Regions from separate parts of the Priestia aryabhattai genome, predicted to be linked through region 3. Evidence: riboswitches for the same ligand, from Rfam matches in the RefSeq annotation. Region 3 holds a riboswitch; each other region holds the start of a gene.
What was found. Region 3 has a riboswitch for ZMP and ZTP ahead of M3225_RS13570 (APC family permease). Riboswitches for the same ligand answer to the same signal wherever they lie in the genome.
Positions count from the first base shown of each region.

Region 1: linked by a shared signal. The riboswitch ahead of M3225_RS12170 (phosphoglycerate dehydrogenase) and the one ahead of M3225_RS13570 (APC family permease) in region 3 are both predicted to bind ZMP and ZTP.
Region 2: linked by a shared signal. The riboswitch ahead of M3225_RS25760 (phosphoribosylaminoimidazolecarboxamide formyltransferase) and the one ahead of M3225_RS13570 (APC family permease) in region 3 are both predicted to bind ZMP and ZTP.

Region 1 covers NZ_JAMBOQ010000002.1:1,008,901-1,014,636, reverse strand. Annotated here, with positions in the region: gene htpG (molecular chaperone HtpG) at 1-1,702, opposite strand, end outside; ZMP/ZTP riboswitch at 1,913-1,991, shown strand; gene M3225_RS12170 (phosphoglycerate dehydrogenase) at 2,161-3,360, shown strand; gene M3225_RS12165 (hypothetical protein) at 3,498-3,962, shown strand; partial or broken gene M3225_RS12160 (SAM-dependent methyltransferase) at 3,985-4,287, shown strand; gene M3225_RS12155 (hypothetical protein) at 4,388-4,705, shown strand; gene M3225_RS12150 (hypothetical protein) at 4,699-4,968, shown strand; gene M3225_RS12145 (hypothetical protein) at 4,937-5,500, shown strand; gene M3225_RS12140 (hypothetical protein) at 5,504-5,736, opposite strand, start outside.
Region 2 covers NZ_JAMBOQ010000010.1:45,594-51,329, reverse strand. Annotated here, with positions in the region: gene M3225_RS25770 (cysteine hydrolase family protein) at 1-356, opposite strand, end outside; gene M3225_RS25765 (cysteine hydrolase family protein) at 605-1,183, shown strand; gene M3225_RS25760 (phosphoribosylaminoimidazolecarboxamide formyltransferase) at 1,314-2,453, opposite strand; ZMP/ZTP riboswitch at 2,529-2,607, opposite strand; gene M3225_RS25755 (ketoacyl-ACP synthase III) at 2,871-3,857, shown strand; partial or broken gene M3225_RS25750 (DUF3231 family protein) at 4,032-5,035, shown strand.
Region 3 covers NZ_JAMBOQ010000003.1:77,356-83,091, forward strand. Annotated here, with positions in the region: gene M3225_RS13550 (alanine/glycine:cation symporter family protein) at 1-460, shown strand, start outside; gene M3225_RS13555 (sodium:solute symporter family protein) at 491-1,990, opposite strand; gene M3225_RS13560 (DUF3311 domain-containing protein) at 1,990-2,193, opposite strand; gene M3225_RS13565 (cupin domain-containing protein) at 2,569-3,168, opposite strand; ZMP/ZTP riboswitch at 3,553-3,631, shown strand; gene M3225_RS13570 (APC family permease) at 3,688-5,283, shown strand; gene M3225_RS13575 (hypothetical protein) at 5,461-5,703, shown strand; gene M3225_RS13580 (DUF5105 domain-containing protein) at 5,672-5,736, shown strand, end outside.

The sequences.
Region 1 (5,736 bases), on a different contig from region 3:
ACACTTTTTCTGCTTTCACATGCTGATTGTCAGGCATAGCACTTAAAATTTTCTCCATTTCAATCGTTACTTCACCATCAGCTGATAAGCAAACGGGATGTGTTTTTAAACGTTTAGACGCGCGCACATCTCCTACTTTTCCTGCCAAAGCTTTTTTCATATAGTCAAATAGCTCTTTATTCTCTTTTTCCTCAGACTCATTGAGCTGTTCTTCTTCTGCTTCAATCCCTAAGTCACTGCTTGAAACAGATTTAAATTCTTTTTCTTCGTACGTCATTAACATTTTAATCGCAAATTCATCGATATCTTCTGTAAAATATAGAATTTCGTATCCTCTATCTGCAACCAATTCTGCTTGAGGAAGCTTTTCAATTCGGTCGTATGATTCGCCTGATGCATAATAGATATACTTTTGATCCTCAGGCATGCGCGATACATACTCGTCTAATGTCACCAGCTTTTTCTCTGTAGAAGAATAGAATAAAAGCAGGTCTTTTAATACATCTTTGTTGCTTCCGAAGTCACTGTAAACACCATACTTCAGCTGGCGACCAAATGATTCATAAAACTTCTCGTACTTTTCACGTTCGTTTTTAAGCAAGCTTTTTAATTCATTTTTAATTTTCTTGCCGATGTTTTTGGCAATTAGCTGAAGCTGGCGATCTTGCTGCAAAATTTCACGCGAAATATTAAGAGATAAATCTTCAGAATCTACCATACCTTTCACGAAGCTAAAGTAGTCCGGAAGAAGATCTGCACATTTATTCATAATTAATACGCCGTTTGAATAAAGCTCAAGTCCTTTTTCAAATTCTTTTGAGTAGTAATCAAACGGAATATTTTCTGGAATAAATAAAATGGCATTGTAGCGAATTGTCCCATCTACATTAATGTGAAGGTGAGTGAGCGGTTTATCAAACCCGTAGCGCTTTTCTGAATAAAACTGCTCATAGTCTTCTGGAGTCAATTCATTTTTATTTTTCTTCCAGATCGGTACCATGCTGTTGATAACTTGTTCTTCTGTATAATCTTCTAGCTCGTTATCATCGTCTTCTTTAGGGCGTTTTTCCGTTATGTCCATTTTAATGGGGTAGCGGATAAAGTCTGAATACTTTTTAATGATTGCTTTTAAACGATATTCTTCTAGATACTCATCATATGTTTCATCTTCTGTATTTTCTTTGATTTTTAAAATGATTTGAGTTCCAACCGTTTCTTTTTCACAGAGTTCAATCGTATAACCATCAGCCCCAGTAGATTCCCATTTATAGGCTTCATCGCTGCCTAATGCTTTACTAATTACGGTTACGACATCTGCTACCATAAACGCTGCGTAAAATCCAACGCCGAATTGGCCAATAATCGTGTGCCCGTCCTTTGTTTCATTTTCATTTTTAAAAGCAAGAGAACCGCTTCTGGCAATTGTTCCTAAGCTGCTTTCAAGCTCTTCTTGAGTCATACCAATTCCAGTATCCGCAATCGTTAAGGTACGGTTAGTTTTATCTGGTGTTACTTTTATGTAGTAGCTTTCTTTGTTAAAACGCAAGGAGTCGTCTGTTAAGGCTTTGTAATAAATTTTATCGATTGCATCGCTCGAATTTGATAGAAGTTCTCTCAAAAATACTTCTTTTTGAGAATAGATGGAGTTAATCATCATCTCCAATAATCGCTTTGATTCGGCTTTAAATTCTTTTTTTGACATAAGAAGTTCTCCTTTCCATATAGGGCTTATAAGATAATTAGCACTTGAGTTAAGAGAGTGCTAATCACTCTTCTTGTTTAACATGTATTGGGGTATTTGTCAATATATTAGGAGGTCTCTTACAGGGATTTAAAATTAGACTGAAAAAAGCAAACTTTTAAAAAAAGGTTGAACGTTCCGAAAGAGTTTGCTAGAATATACTTAATTTCAAAGACTATATGTGACTGGCGAAACGCGGATAACCGTGAGGAAGCATATAGTGACGTAGCCGTTCGCCTGGGCAGAGGTAAGGGATTAATACATATCTCTTACCTCTTTCTGTTTAGGGGGAGAGGATATAGAAGTTACCAAACATGTAGGTTAAAAAACCAGACTTTTAAAAAAATTTAAAAATGAAGTTCCTTTATCCAAGGGTAAAAACATGTAAAACTACGATGATAATCAGAGGAGAGTACAAAATGAGCACATTAACATTAGAGAAAGTACAAACAATCAAAACGTTAAACAACATTGCACAAAAAGGTCTAAATGTTTTTAATCAAGAAGGTTATCAAATTGACAACGACAGCGCAAATCCAGATGCTATTGTCGTGCGTAGCTTTAACATGCATAGCATGGCATTTGACCAAAATTTAAAGGCTATTGCACGAGCTGGAGCAGGGGTTAATAATATTCCGGTGGACGCTTGCACGGAGCAAGGTATCGTTGTATTTAATACGCCAGGAGCTAATGCAAACGCAGTAAAAGAAATGGTTTTAACTACGATTATGGCTTCTTCTCGTAACTTATTTGCTGGAGTTGAATGGACAAAAGGCTTAGATGGCCAAGGTGATCAAATTCCTAAGTTAGTTGAAGCAGGTAAAAAACAGTTTGTTGGAAAAGAAATCAAAGGTAAAACATTAGGCGTTATTGGTTTAGGTGCAATTGGTGCTCTTGTAGCAAACGACGCGCTTGATTTAGATATGGATGTAATTGGTTTTGATCCATTCATTTCTGTTAATACAGCTTGGAATTTGTCTCGCAATGTACAGCGTGCAATGTCTCTAGAAGAACTATTTGCAGCATCTGACTATATTACTGTTCACGTTCCATTAACGGATGATACAAAAGGTGTTTTCAATAAAGAAACGTTCAGCATCATGAAACCAGATGTTCATATTTTAAACTTCTCACGCGGTGAGCTTGTAAATGAAGAAGATATGAAAGCTGCTCTTGAAAGTGGAAAAGTTGGTCGATACATTACAGATTTCCCAAATCAAAATGTCTTGAACATGAAAAATGTTGTGCCAATTCCTCATTTAGGGGCATCAACTCAAGAATCAGAAGAGAACTGTGCGGTAATGGCAGCACGTCAAGTAAAGAATTTCTTAGAAACAGGAAATGTTAAAAACTCAGTGAACTTCCCGAATACGTCTCTTCCTTACACTGGGAAAAAACGCGTAGCTGCTTTCCATCACAATGTGCCAAATATGGTAGGACAAATTACGCAAGTGTTCTCAAACTACAATTTAAACATTGCAGATATGGTGAACAGAAGCCGCGGTGAATACGCGTATACAATGATCGATATTGACAATCAAGTAAGTGACGAGATTGTGCCTGAGCTAGAAGAAAAAATTGGTCAGATTGAAGGAATTGTTACAATTCGTATTATCTAATTTGGTTACCATCATTTTATAAGTGTTTCAGCCCTAACTTTTCTAAGTTAGGGCTGTTTTTGCATATTGTTTATCCTCATATCTCTTACCTCATTCCCATAGCATATAGAAATACCGTTTCTAAAGAGGTGAGCGTTTTGTCAGGAGAACTGATAGGAATTTTAATTGGGTCACTTATCGCTCTGGCAGGAACATTTATTACCTCTGTCGTAGCTGTAGTGATGTCGAAAGAGCAATACAAACAAGAACTTCGCAAAACATTTATCCAAAAGAAAGTCGATGCCTATACTCACGTGTGTCAAGTTATTCTAGCGATAAAAAATGATTTACTTACAAAAACCGTTTCTTCAGCCGGCTTAAACTGGACGGCTCAGTCGATTAACAAATTAGCAGATGTATGTATCACGGAAGGACTATGGCTCGATGAAGAAGACAGTAAAAAGTTAGAGGTTCTGCAAAAGCAGCTTTCAAAGTTTGTATTTGATGAAATAGAACTGTCTAGTCGTGATATTCTCACAACCTGTTATGAAATTATTGATTATTGTGAAAAAAAGATAAGAGTTTTTCATTTTATGACTTTGAAAGAAGAAAGAAATAAATGATTATAGAAGAAGGAGTACTAGTATGGATGTTTTAAAACATAATAAAAAAGCATGGGATTATAAAGTGATGGAACAATCCATTTATACACGACCGGTAGACGAAAAAACCATTAAGGAAAGTAAAAACGGCAAATGGGAAATTACCGTTACCACTCACAAACACGTGCCGAAAAACTGGCTTCCAAAGTCAATAAAAGGATTAAAAATTCTGTGTTTAGCATCTGGAGGCGGCCAGCAAGGACCTATTTTAGCAGCCGCGGGAGCCGATGTAACCGTTATGGATTTATCTGAAAATCAGTTGAAGCAAGATAAAATCGTAGCACAATGAGACAATCTTCACCTTAAAACAGTAGCCGGAAATTACAACTACCGCTAGCACGGTATATCTTTCGGTTAGAGCCACTAACAGAAATAGTGCAAGTGGAATGTTTTCCTTTGCTCAACCAATGTTAGCTCTAGAGTCAGTAGCAAAACCATTTAAACCACGTAACCCATCATACTTATATGCTGAAACAATTCTTCGAGGGTTAAATAATTTAAATGATGTGTTATATCAAAATGATGGGAACTGGAAGGTATTAAAGAAGTGGGAAGAAGTTTTACTGGATGGAACTAACCCTTGGGCATGGCATGTTGATTTTGTGGGATACAAAGTTATAAAAGTAGCAGATGCTTTTGGCCCTATTACCACATCAACTAATACTTCTATTTATCAAGTAACAAATCATTTAGGGCCTTGTTAAAGAAATTAACTACCAGTGGTGATTTAGACTTAAATAATGCAGCCGCTTGGTTTGGAAATATCACAGGGACTGCAGGAAAAGCAGATATAATATTAACAGTACCAGACACTTTAACAGGTTGGGCTGACTCATACACACCAACATCTGATGAGATTAAAGCTTATTTTAATGGTTGGAAAGTAAAAACAGTTGATGGGTCTAATAAGCCTACGGCATGGGTTTCTGTCATCGATGGAAAAGATACGCCAACTCAAAACACTTGATTATGTAAAAACAAATAAGACGGCTGATTATACATGTTATCGCCTTTTTTATCAACTTTCTTCGCCTCAAGTCATTGATATTACTGATAAGGTTGAGGGTGCATTGAATGTAAATGGACAAACACAAGCCTCTTTAGATAGTGGTGTTGTAGTAAGAGAGAAAATTATTCCCAAAGCTGACGGTTTAGGCAAGTATCGTATCAATAGCAAGTATTTGGAAGATAGTACTTTAACGAATAAAGTCTCAAAAATTCTTAGTATTATACAAAATAATGTAGACGATACAAAGAACTGGGAGTTCCGAAATAATAGTGACGGCGGAAATACTAATGGTGCGTTGTGGGTTCGAATTTCAGCCGATAAATTTAATTCAAATGCAAACTACTATGTAACATACTTAGTTTTAGAAAAAGAAAAGTTTACAACAAACCCTGTAAACGTAAAAGCTTCCTACAACACAAGTATTCGTTCCACCGTTGATCAAATGAACGAACAGTTATCAGATGTAAAATCATTAGCGAGTATCCATTGATCGCTACTTATATAAATTATTACTTGCTGCTAAGGCAAATGGATGGAGTGTGTAATAGATGGATTTAACCAATGTAAATGTAGATGTCCTCCTAAACTCTAAAACAATCTCTGTTCTTTTATCCATAGCATGTTGAATAATTGCTAGTTCTTTCTGATGTTTACGTTCTTCGTTAAATGTTCTCTCTTGGAATTCATATTGATTTTTCTGTGCTTTACTGTTAATGATACTCGTTG
Region 2 (5,736 bases), on a different contig from region 3:
CAAAATTCAGTTTGCATGCCTGCAATAACTAATTTTCCGATTTCAAGTTCCTGAAGTTTTTTATGTAAAGTTGTTTGATAAAATGCGTCCCAAGAAGATTTTTGAATAACTGTGTCTGTTGGTAGGGGGCGAACATCCCGATGGATTTCCCATGTGACTTTTCCTTCACTAAGCATACTATCGGAACTGGGGTCTGTATGCTGTATATAGATAATTGGTATATTAGATTTGTGCGCTTTTTCTCTTAGAGAAGTAATATTTTTAAGTATTTGCTGTTCATTCCATAAAGATCCACCTTCATAAGAAAACATAATGTTTTGAACATCTACAAGCAACAAAGCCATTTTTTTACTCATTTCATTTTATCCCCCTATTAATTTTCGTGGTAAAAAATTCAAAATAATATTATATCAAATTAAAATCTTATATTATATAGCTTGAACTTACGTAATCTATCCTTCTTCGAAGTGTATATGATATGCACCAATAGAAAATATAATACTGCTTTTAGGAAGTTTATATGCTTAAATAAAATTCTTATTTTTAATTCACCAAGCTAACATAAATGTTAAAATATGTAGAAAAGAGTGGAGGAGAATTACATATGAGAAAAGATTTTAGCAATACGGCTTTAATTATTATCGATGTTCAAAGGGCTTTTGAAGATGAAAAGTGGGGGATAAGAAATAACCTAAACGCTGAAGACAATATTCAAGTGCTTTTAAAGACATGGAGAGAAAAGAAATACCCAATTATACATATTCAGCACTTATCTAATAACGACCATTCGATTTTTCATCCTAATAAACCAACCTCAGATTTTAAAGATGTTGCAGTCCCAGCTGAAAATGAACCTATCTTTAAAAAGAAAGTAAATAGTGCATTTATAGGAACTGGACTCGAAAAACATTTAAAAGAAAACCAAATAGAAAAGGTTGTAATAGTAGGGTTAACAACTCCACACTGTGTCTCAACTACTACTCGAATGAGTGGTAATTTAGGATTTGAAACGTACTTAGTATCAGATGCAACAGCTGCATTTGCAATAAAAGGGGCAGATAATACGTATTATTCAGCTGAACAAATACATAATGTTTCATTAGCTACTTTAGACAATGAGTTTGCTACAGTTTTAACCACAAAAGAATTAATCCAAAATTTAGCCGAAGAAATAAAGGCTTAATACTTTTGCTTTAACTATATACAATATACAGAGTTAGTTAACGAAACACAAATTATTGGAAAGGTCATAAAGGAGCCAGTTCCCTTATAAGGTCTTGGCTCTTTTGGGTTAATTACATTTAATTCATAGCTCAATGATGGAATACACGTATGCCTAAATGCGCCATAATCATTCCATATTCATTTGCTGCCCGTGTAACCTGTTCATCTCGTAAAGAATTGCCTGTTTGAACCACATATTTAACGCCACTCTGAGCCGCACGATCTATATTATCACGAAACGGTAAAAAAGCATCAGATGCATAAGAAACGTCTTTTAACCTTTTTAGCCATTCTTGTTTTTCACTCTTACTTAGCCTAGCAGGGACCTCTTCAAAACATCGTTTCCATTGTTCGTTTTCCATCTCAGTAATATCATCATTCAGCCATCCATCAATTGCATTATTCACTTCTACACGAGAAATGCCTTCTCTGAACTTCATGTTAAGGGCTCTTGGATGTTGTCTTAACCACCATTTATCAGCTTTTTCAGCTGCCAACCTTGTACAATGAATACGGGACTGTTGTCCAGCACCAATTCCAATCGTTTGGCCATCTAAGACGAAGCAAATAGAGTTTGATTGTGTATATTTCAATGTAATAAGAGCAACAAGAAGGTCCCTCTTTGCATTATCAGGCATAACAGATTGAGTCGTAACAATATGATTAAAAACTTCTTTCCCAATCTGTACCTCATTTCTTTCTTGTTCTAAAGTAATTCCAAATACCGTTCTTTTTTCAATTGGATCTGGTACATAGTTTGGATCAATCTCTAAGATTAAATATTTTCCTTTCTTTTTCTGCTTTAAAATCTCTAGTGCTTCTTGAGTGTAGCTTGGTGCAACAATCATATCAGAAACCTCTGTTTTGAGGAGATTAGCTGCAGTTATATCCACTTCATCACTAAAAGCAGCACAATCTCCAAACGAAGACATCCTATCTGTTCCACGCGCTCTTGTATAAGCAATAGCTAAAGGAGAGAGATCTACGCCTTCAACAAAATAGGATTCAGCAAGTGTCTCATTTAGTGGAGAGTACACAGCTGCGCCTGCTGGACTTACGTGTTTAAAAGATGCAGCTGCAGGTTGACCAGTAGCCTGTCGAAGCTCCCGGACCAGTTGAAAAGCGTTTAATGCATCTAGAAAGTTAATATAACTGGCTTCTCCATTTAAGATTTTAATAGGTGTGTTCTCAGCATTTTGAACTTTGGCTTTACTTTGATTTGGATTCATCCCGTATCGTCAACAAATTTCTTTCACTTAAAAATCTCCTTTCTAAATAAAAAAAGTATTTGAACATATGTTCAAATACTTTGCCCAGGCGTACGGCCGTTATCTATGTGCTTCCTCATGGTCCTCCATGTTTACGCCAGTAACACATAGTCTGTTTTATAAGAAAATTTTACATAATAATATCAATTTTAACAATATATTTAGCCAAATTTTTCTTTTTTTAATAATATATCATATACAGAGCTAGTTTCCATAAATAAATATTAAATAAGCCGTAGTCAGAATAGCAATACATATATGTCCTCTAAAAAACTCCAAATGTTATTTTACATTTTTTTCATATGAAATTATTGACTTTATTGGTACCTAGTACTAATATCAATTTATATATATTGGTATAAAAGAAAGGTGACTTTAATGAAATCAACTGCACGTATTACAGCAATAGGTACATACATACCTGAAAAAAGACTTACGAATGATGATTTAGAAAGAATTGTTGATACAAATGATGAATGGATTGTGCAGCGAACGGGCATGAGGGAAAGAAGAGTTGCAGGTGAAAACGAATATTCTTCTGACTTAGCTATTAAAGCCATTGAAAACTTAGTCGAGCAATATCAGAAAGAGTTGATTGATGTAGATTGTATTGTTGTTTCAACAACAACGCCTGACTATGCGTTTCCAAGTGTAGCCACTCAGATACAAGACTATTTCGACATTCCTCAAACAGGTGCTCTAGACTTCAACGCTACTTGTGCTGGCTTTACGTATGGATTACATATGGCAAACGGGTTTATTACATCTGGACTTCATCAGAAAGTTTTAGTCGTTACTGCAGAAACTTTATCAAAGGTTACAGATTATACAGATCGGACTACTTGCGTCTTATTTGGGGATGGAGCTGCGGCTGTTTTAGTGGAAAAAGACGCAGAGCATCCAAGCTTTATAGCTACTCACATTGGGACAAACGGAAAAGGAGGTAAACATGTATACCGTACGAATTTATCTACTACTATGCATGGACAACCTTTAAGTTCTAGTGGCAAGATGGTTCAAAACGGAAGAGAAGTGTATAAGTGGGCATCCCGAACAATTCCCTTAGGCATAGCAGAGTTATTAGAACAAGCAAATCTACAAAAGGATAAAGTGAATTGGTTTGTTCCACACAGTGCCAACTTACGAATGATTGAATCAATATGTGAAAGATCAGACTTTTCGCTAGATAAAACGTTAACTAGTGTCGAGTATATGGGAAATACCTCATCTGTTTCGATTCCATTAGCGTTACAAATAGGTATAAGTGAAGGTAAGTTGAAAAACGGAGATATCCTCTTACTTTATGGATTTGGAGGAGGTCTTACACATGCAGGACATATTATTAAATGGGATTTAACAAAGTAGTAATAATTCATGAAAAGCTCTTTTTTACTAATTAAAAGCTTTTCATTCTTCTATAAATTCATTATAAGTTAACATAAAACGTATTATGGGAAATTACATGCTGAAAATCTTTTTTGTTAAGAAAAAATTCATATCTATTAATAAATTAGTAAATATTATCCAAGAGGTGATATTTTGGATAAGAATAAATTAAAGCTTACATCTTCCGAAATAGGAACACTATGGGGAGAATATGTAAACGGAACGATGACAGATGTAGTAAATAGATATATGTTCTCTATTATTGAAGATGAGTCAATAAAGGCCATTTTTGAAGGTGCTATCAGAACCTTCGCAAAACAAAAAAACAAATTGTAGCTTTTATAGAAAACGAAGGGTTTCCAGTTCCAATTGGATTTACTGAGTCTGACCTTAATAAAAATACCAAGAGGTTGTTCACCGACATATTCTGCTTGAATTATTTACATATCATGACGTTACATGGCTTACTAGGACACACAACCTCATTAGGTGTTTCTGTCAGAGAAGACTTACGCCACTTTTACGATTCCTGTGATAATGATGCAAAAAGGATGTATCATCAAACGATTGAATTATTACTTGAAAAAGGGGATTTTCAGAGGGACCCTTATTTTTATCCTGCTGCGAATCCTGAATATATCTCTAGCCAGGATTTTACGGATGGTTTTTTCGGAAAAGGCAGACGTTTAACGGCAATAGAAATCATAAGTATTTCGTTCAACCTTAAAAAAAGCATTATGGCTAAAACTCTTTCTATTGGATTTAGTCAGGTCGCTCAATCAAAAGAAGTAAGAAAGTTTTTAGAGGATTCTGAGAAAACAGCTGATGATCAAATACAATCCTTTTCAAAAGTAATGCACGCAGATAATTTACCCGTCCCTAAATCATGGGAGACAGAAGTAACAACTTCAACAGACTCTCCTTTTTCTGATAAATTAATGATGTATCATATTGGTTTCTTATTCCAAGCTGCACAAGCGTATCACGGAACAGGTTTAGCATCATCCATGCGAACAGATCTTGTAACAATTTATGAAAGCACCATTCTCAAAAATCTAATGGTGACAAAGAGATGGTTTAACATTATGGTGAAAAATAAATGGTTAGAACAACCACCACTTGCTCCTAACAGAAAAGAGATTGCAAAAGAAAAATGAAGTATTCATTTCTAGTTAACATAACGGACTTTATCGGAAACCATAAACAAATAGCAGCTTAATTCAAGCTGCTATTTGTTATACATACTTTTCCTTTATCTGAGCATTCTACTTAAGAAAAGCTAAAATATTCACTCTAATATATAAAGGTGGATTCATATAAATGAATGGTAATAAAGTCTTTCTTACAATTTTAGGTGTTTATGCTATTCCCTTTGCTATTATCTTTTTTACCGATTGTTTAGTTCGGACAAATAGTAAAAAGTAATTTATACTCTTGCTGGATAATAAATAGTATTTTGAACAAACTACTCAAGATACGTGAGGTATCACTCTTAAACCCTTGATACGTTACAGAAAAAACTACCTCCACCCATAAGGTAGTTTTTTCTGTTTTTACACTGTATAGGATATACAAAGGTAGTTGACATAATGTCTCTTAAAGGAACCAAGCAAGTAAAAGAACCCTTGGGGCAGTAGGATTCCATCAAGGATTCTCTTTCTGGAATATGCAGCTTTTTATACATCCTTGATATAATGGGCTTTCCTTGGATAATTAGATAAGATTTGATGTATAAAAAGCGCACGTTTTATTCATATGCTGGCTCTCCTAAAAAATAGTCTTTTTAGTCAAAACAACAAATAATGTAAAAAAGATCAATTTATGTTAAAATAAAAACAACGCCATTTAGACGTTGTTT
Region 3 (5,736 bases):
ACTAAGCGGCATTGAATTAACGCAAGCTTCTCTTAGTACACATATTGGTTCTTGGGCATCAGGGTTTTTAGCTATCATGGTATTTCTATTTGCTTTTAGTACGTTAATTGGAAATTATTATTATGGAGAAACGAATATTGAATTTTTAAATTCAAATAAGATGTGGCTTTGGTTTTATCGTGTAGGTGTTTTAGCGATGGTTATTTTTGGGTCGGTCGCTCAGCTTCAGCTTGTATGGAATTTGGCAGACTTATTTATGGGGATGATGGTAGTCGTGAACTTGATTGCTATTTTTCTATTATCCAAAGTGGCGTTTTCTGCCTTGCATGACTATACTCAGCAGAAAAAGGAAGGGGAAAATCCAGTCTTTTATAGAGATGCGTTAGAAAACAATCAAAATATTGAATGTTGGGAAAGAAAATCCACTCCACCTCCTTCTGAAAAAGAGAATATTATCTAAAAAAAGTTCAGCCAATTGGCTGAACTTTTTTTATGCGTTTTTCTTTAATTCAGTTTGCGGAGTGCCTTTAGAAAATAATGTTTCTTTCACGCCATTTGTTGCTGCTTTGGTTTTTGCAGCAAAGATTGGATTTAAAATAACAACTACGAGTAAGTTAGATAATAATCCCCAGAACCCTTCATAAAGGCCAAATGAATTTCCTGTTGCATGGACGGTAAACGTTACAACCAACCCTACTACTAATCCAGCAATCGTACTTTCTTTCGATTGATTTCTCCAAAACAGGCTGATGACGATAGCAGGGAAGATTTGTACCATACCAGATACCCCTAGTAACTGTAGGGAAACAAGTGCTTGAGGGAATAATAAACCGAATAAAAGTGCCAGTCCGATAACAACGAAAACCATAGAACGAGTAACCATTGTTAATGTTTTACCCTGTACATTTGGATTAATTAAATCTCTAAATATATTATTTGCAAACAAGTTAGACGCTCCGATAGCCATGATAGAACATGGAATTAATGAAGCAAGAGCAATCGTTGCATAAGCTAACCCTTGGCCAATACCGCCATATGAATATTGAATTAAGGTTAATAATGCTAATCTAGGATCCGTTGTATCTTGAGGTAATACTTGATAAGCAATAAATCCTAAAAAGATGACTAGAATTAAAACAATATTGTAAAGCGGTAAGAAAATAGCATTTTTACGAAGCGAATCTGCACTTTTAGCAGTGAAAACACCTGTAGCAGCGTGGGCCCACATGAATAAAGCTAAAGCAGATACGAGTGATGCTGTAATAAACCATGGAATGCCTTTAGGTCCTTGTGTTGGGATCGTTAATAGCTGCGGTGCATCCTTTGCAACATTGTCGATCATGTTGCCCCAGCTTCCAAAATGCATAATTGGCAGAGAAACAACCATAAATAACATAATCGCCCATACTAAAATATCTTTAATAATTGCCGTATATGTGGGACCTTTAATTCCGCTGAAAAAGGTATAAAGAGCCACAAGAAAGAATGAAAGAATAACAACAGCTTTTACGTTAATGTAGCCAGTTCCTGCAACACGAAGAGTATCTTGAATACCGCTAAGCTGAAGATCAATATAGGGAATAAGCATCAATACACCTACTATGGCAATTAAAGAGGAGAGAAATTTACTACTAAAACGTTCTCTAGCATAATCAGCAAGCGTAGTAAGTTTGTGCTTTTTAGCAACAGTCCAAAGCTTTGGAAGAAAAAAGTATGAAATTAAAAAGGCTAAAACAGAGTAAGGAATGGCAAAAAATGCAATGCTTCCTCCCTGATAAGCTGTACTTGTAAGACCTAGGAATGTATAAGCAGTATATAAATCTGCTCCTACTAAAAGCCAGACGAGCAGGCTTCCAAAACGTCTTCCGCCTACAGCCCACTCTTCAACTGAGCTTCTAGATGATTTGTCACGTCCCGCTATAAAGCCAATCGCGATAACGACAAGAACAATTGCTGATGTGATTAAAAGTGCGGTTAAATTTCCTTGCATTATTCAATGTCCCCCCAAGATTTTTGTAAACGATAAATGATAAATGTACACACAGGCGTTAAGAAGACCCATAAAAATAACCATAAATGCAAAAGAGGTAATCCAAAAATAATTGGATGAATGTTATTTACAAAAGGTAAAAAAGCGAATTGAGCAATAAATGGAACGATAAATAAAATAAAAATTATGAATTTTCTGTTCAATTTTACTCCTCCTACTAAAATTTATCTAACAATGTTCACTATGATAGCAAGTCTGACATGGTAAAGCAATAAGTTTTTTGAAAATTTCGTTATAACCTATGAAAATTTTTTTAGAAAAACAAAAAAGAGCTTATGATGAGAGTATATTCGAAATGATTATGGAAGAAAAAAAGGGGATAATCTAAGCGAAGTTGCTCTTGAAGCAAAAAGAGAACGGAAAAGAAGAAATTTAGTTTTTGCAGAGAAGTTTTTGTTTCTTTGATGAGATAAAGTATATTGCTATTGCATCATAAGAAAAGAATTTGTATGTTCAAAAAGAGATTCATGGAAGGAATAAAACAGAGCAAATAAAAAAACTAGACAATAAGTGCTTGTCTAGTTCCACCACTCTGTCAATGGTCCTTTGTCGCCATAAACAGGATCTGTTGTAGGAATAGGTACTTGTGCAATTTCATCAAATACGTGAGGGCGATCAGTTTGTTTTCCTGTTCGTAAATTGTAATCCATGCCTTCTGGATAAGCTCCAACCACTTTAAAATCAGCAGTTGATTGGAGACGCATATGCCCTGTTCCTGCAGGAAGTACGAGCACATCGCCAGCATGCACCACAATATTTTCCCCCATATGTCCACCTAGTTTTAAGCGCGCAGATCCGCTAATTACACCTAGTGCTTCATGAGAATTGCTGTGGTAATGGTGAAAATCATGTATGCCGCCTACCCAGCTGTTTTTCCAGTTGTGAGAATTAAAAATGCTCTCCACTTTCTCTTTCTTACTAATAAATACGTGTTCATACAACAAAACTGGAAGACGAGGGTGATTTGGAATGGTTCCGTCGTCATCAAAATAAAGAACTTTTACATTTGCATAATTCATAAGCATCCCTCTAACAATCTTTTTTCGTAATTTTCCCTGTTTTTTGCTTGCGTAAACAGAGAAGTTTGCTCGAAGTACTTCATTAGTTGCGAAGTGCATGATATGTAGGTTTTAACGTTTTCAAAAAAAAGTCTCCCACTTCAAACGTCGCTAAGTGGTGGGCAGTTCACTTTAGTATCTTTTCTTCATATTGTATATAAGTAAAGGGCCTAGTGCAAGAATTCTATAGATATATAGCTGTTAATTCATGTTTTGTAAATAAGTAATATATATTAGTATAACTTATGAGAGGGAATTCGTTCGTGGAGTAAAAGAACCGAATAATAAGAAAGTTAGGATTTTGGATCATTTTTGTGATGTATAAAAGGTTTTTAGATATTGAATTCTTAATTTTACGAATAATTTATTATTTTTAGAAAATTAATGTAAGTATTTTTGTGTATTGAGTAATGGTGATCAATGTTATATACTAATAAAAAATATATTCCTATATGTGACTGGCGCAACATGGATGACCATGGGGGAGCATATAGCGTATAAGCCGCGCGCCTGGGCAAACACTTGAGAAAATTTCGCAAGTGTTTTTTTTATTTTCCTAGGGAAGAGGGGTAGATTTGGATGAGCAATATGCAAAGGAAGATGGGAACATTTGCATTAACCATGACAGGAATAGGTTCGATTATTGGTTCCGGATGGCTGTTTGGAGCATGGAAAGCAGCTCAAATTGCGGGACCCGCGGCTATTTTTTCATGGGTTATTGGAATGGTGGTTATCTTGACTATTGCCCTATCATATGCTGAACTGGGCGCGATGTTTCCACAAGCAGGGGGGATGGTTAAATACCCTCAGTATTCACACGGATCATTTATTGGGTTTTTGGCTGCTTGGGCTAACTGGATTTCAATAGCTTCAACGATAACAGTGGAAGCTATTGCATCTGTACAATATATGAGTACGTGGCCGTGGAAATGGGCTCGCTGGACTCATGAATTAGTAGACAATGGCATTTTAACGTCTAAGGGGTTGGCAGTTGCGTCTTTGTTATTATTCGTTTATTTTTTTGTGAACTATTGGACGGTAAATCTCTTTGCCAAAGCCAATTCATTTATTACGATTGTTAAATTAATTATTCCTGGTTTGACGGCAGGGGCTTTATTTTTTTCTGGTTTTCATAGCGGGAACTTTTCAAGTGAGCATGGGGTAGCACCTTACGGGTGGGCAAGTGTTTTAACTGCAGTGGCAACATCAGGTATTGTGTTTGCATTTAATGGGTTTCAAAGTCCAGTAAATATGGCAGGAGAAGCAAAATCACCTAATAAATCGATTCCGATAGCTGTAATTGGTTCAATTTTTATTGCTGGAATTGTATATATTATATTGCAAATAGTTTTTATCGGAGCAGTAAGTCCGTCGTCAATTGCTGATGGATGGAATCATTTGAATTTTAATTCTCCTTTTGCTGATTTAGCGATTGCGCTTGGAATTAACTGGCTGACAATTGTGTTATACGCAGACGCATTTGTTTCTCCTTCCGGCACAGGTGCTACATATACGGCAACTACTTCTAGAATGTTATACGGGATGCAACAAAATGGATATTTGCCAAAGATATTTGGTACTCTTCATCCACTTTACAATGTCCCGCGCCCAGCTATGTGGCTAAATTTAGCAGCCTGCTTTTTGTTTCTCTTTTTATTTAGAGGATGGGGTGTCTTAGCAGAAGTGATCTCAGTAGCGACGCTTATCTCTTATATTATGGGTCCTGTAGCGCTTATAACATTAAGAAAAACGGCTTCACACTTTTACCGTCCATTTTATTTAAAAGGAGCATCAATTATTGCGCCATGCGGCTTCGTTTTTGCTTCCTTGACGCTTTACTGGGCAAGGTGGCCTCTTACAGGTGAAGTGATCTTTATTATGGCAATTGGCCTGCCTGTTTATTTTTATTACCAAGCGAAAAATAAATGGGTGGGCTTTAAAAAAGAATTTTTAACCGGGGCTTGGATGCTTATCTATTTAGCGTGCATGATTTTTATTTCCTACATAGGAAGCGAAAAATTTGGAGGCAAAAATATTTTGCCTTTCGGATGGGATATGCTAGTGATTGCTTGCGTATCATTAGCTTTTTATTACTGGGGAATTAAAAGTGGCAAATCCAATCGATATATGAAGGAAGCTGAACAAATCAATCAAGAAAATTTTCAATCTAAATAAAAAAATACGAGCCGGTGCTCGTGTTTTTTTATTTATTTATATGAGTGGAGAATTTAGACTTGGTTTTTATCAAAATATTGTAAAAAATATAGATTTTAAGGTTTAAGGATTTACACAGAGGGAACCTTTATTTGGGGTAAAGTTCTAAAAAAACAAAATAAAGGGGATCAGGCAGCTGTGAAAAAAATGAATGTTTTGGCTTTGGTTTTTGTACTTATGCTAGTATTAGCGGCTTGTAACAGTTCTAAGGAAACGGGAGGATCCACTTCGGCTAAAAATAAGGTGATTGAAGCATCCATTGACAGCGCTTCTTATATTTTAGTAGATAGTGATGAAGGAGCTACAAGTGAAGAAAAAGGGCTATTGAAAGTTGATTTGAAAGTGAAAAATGTCTCCAAAAACAGGAGTGAACAGTCGTGAGCTTGGACTAGAAAGCAGTGCATCTGACAAGAT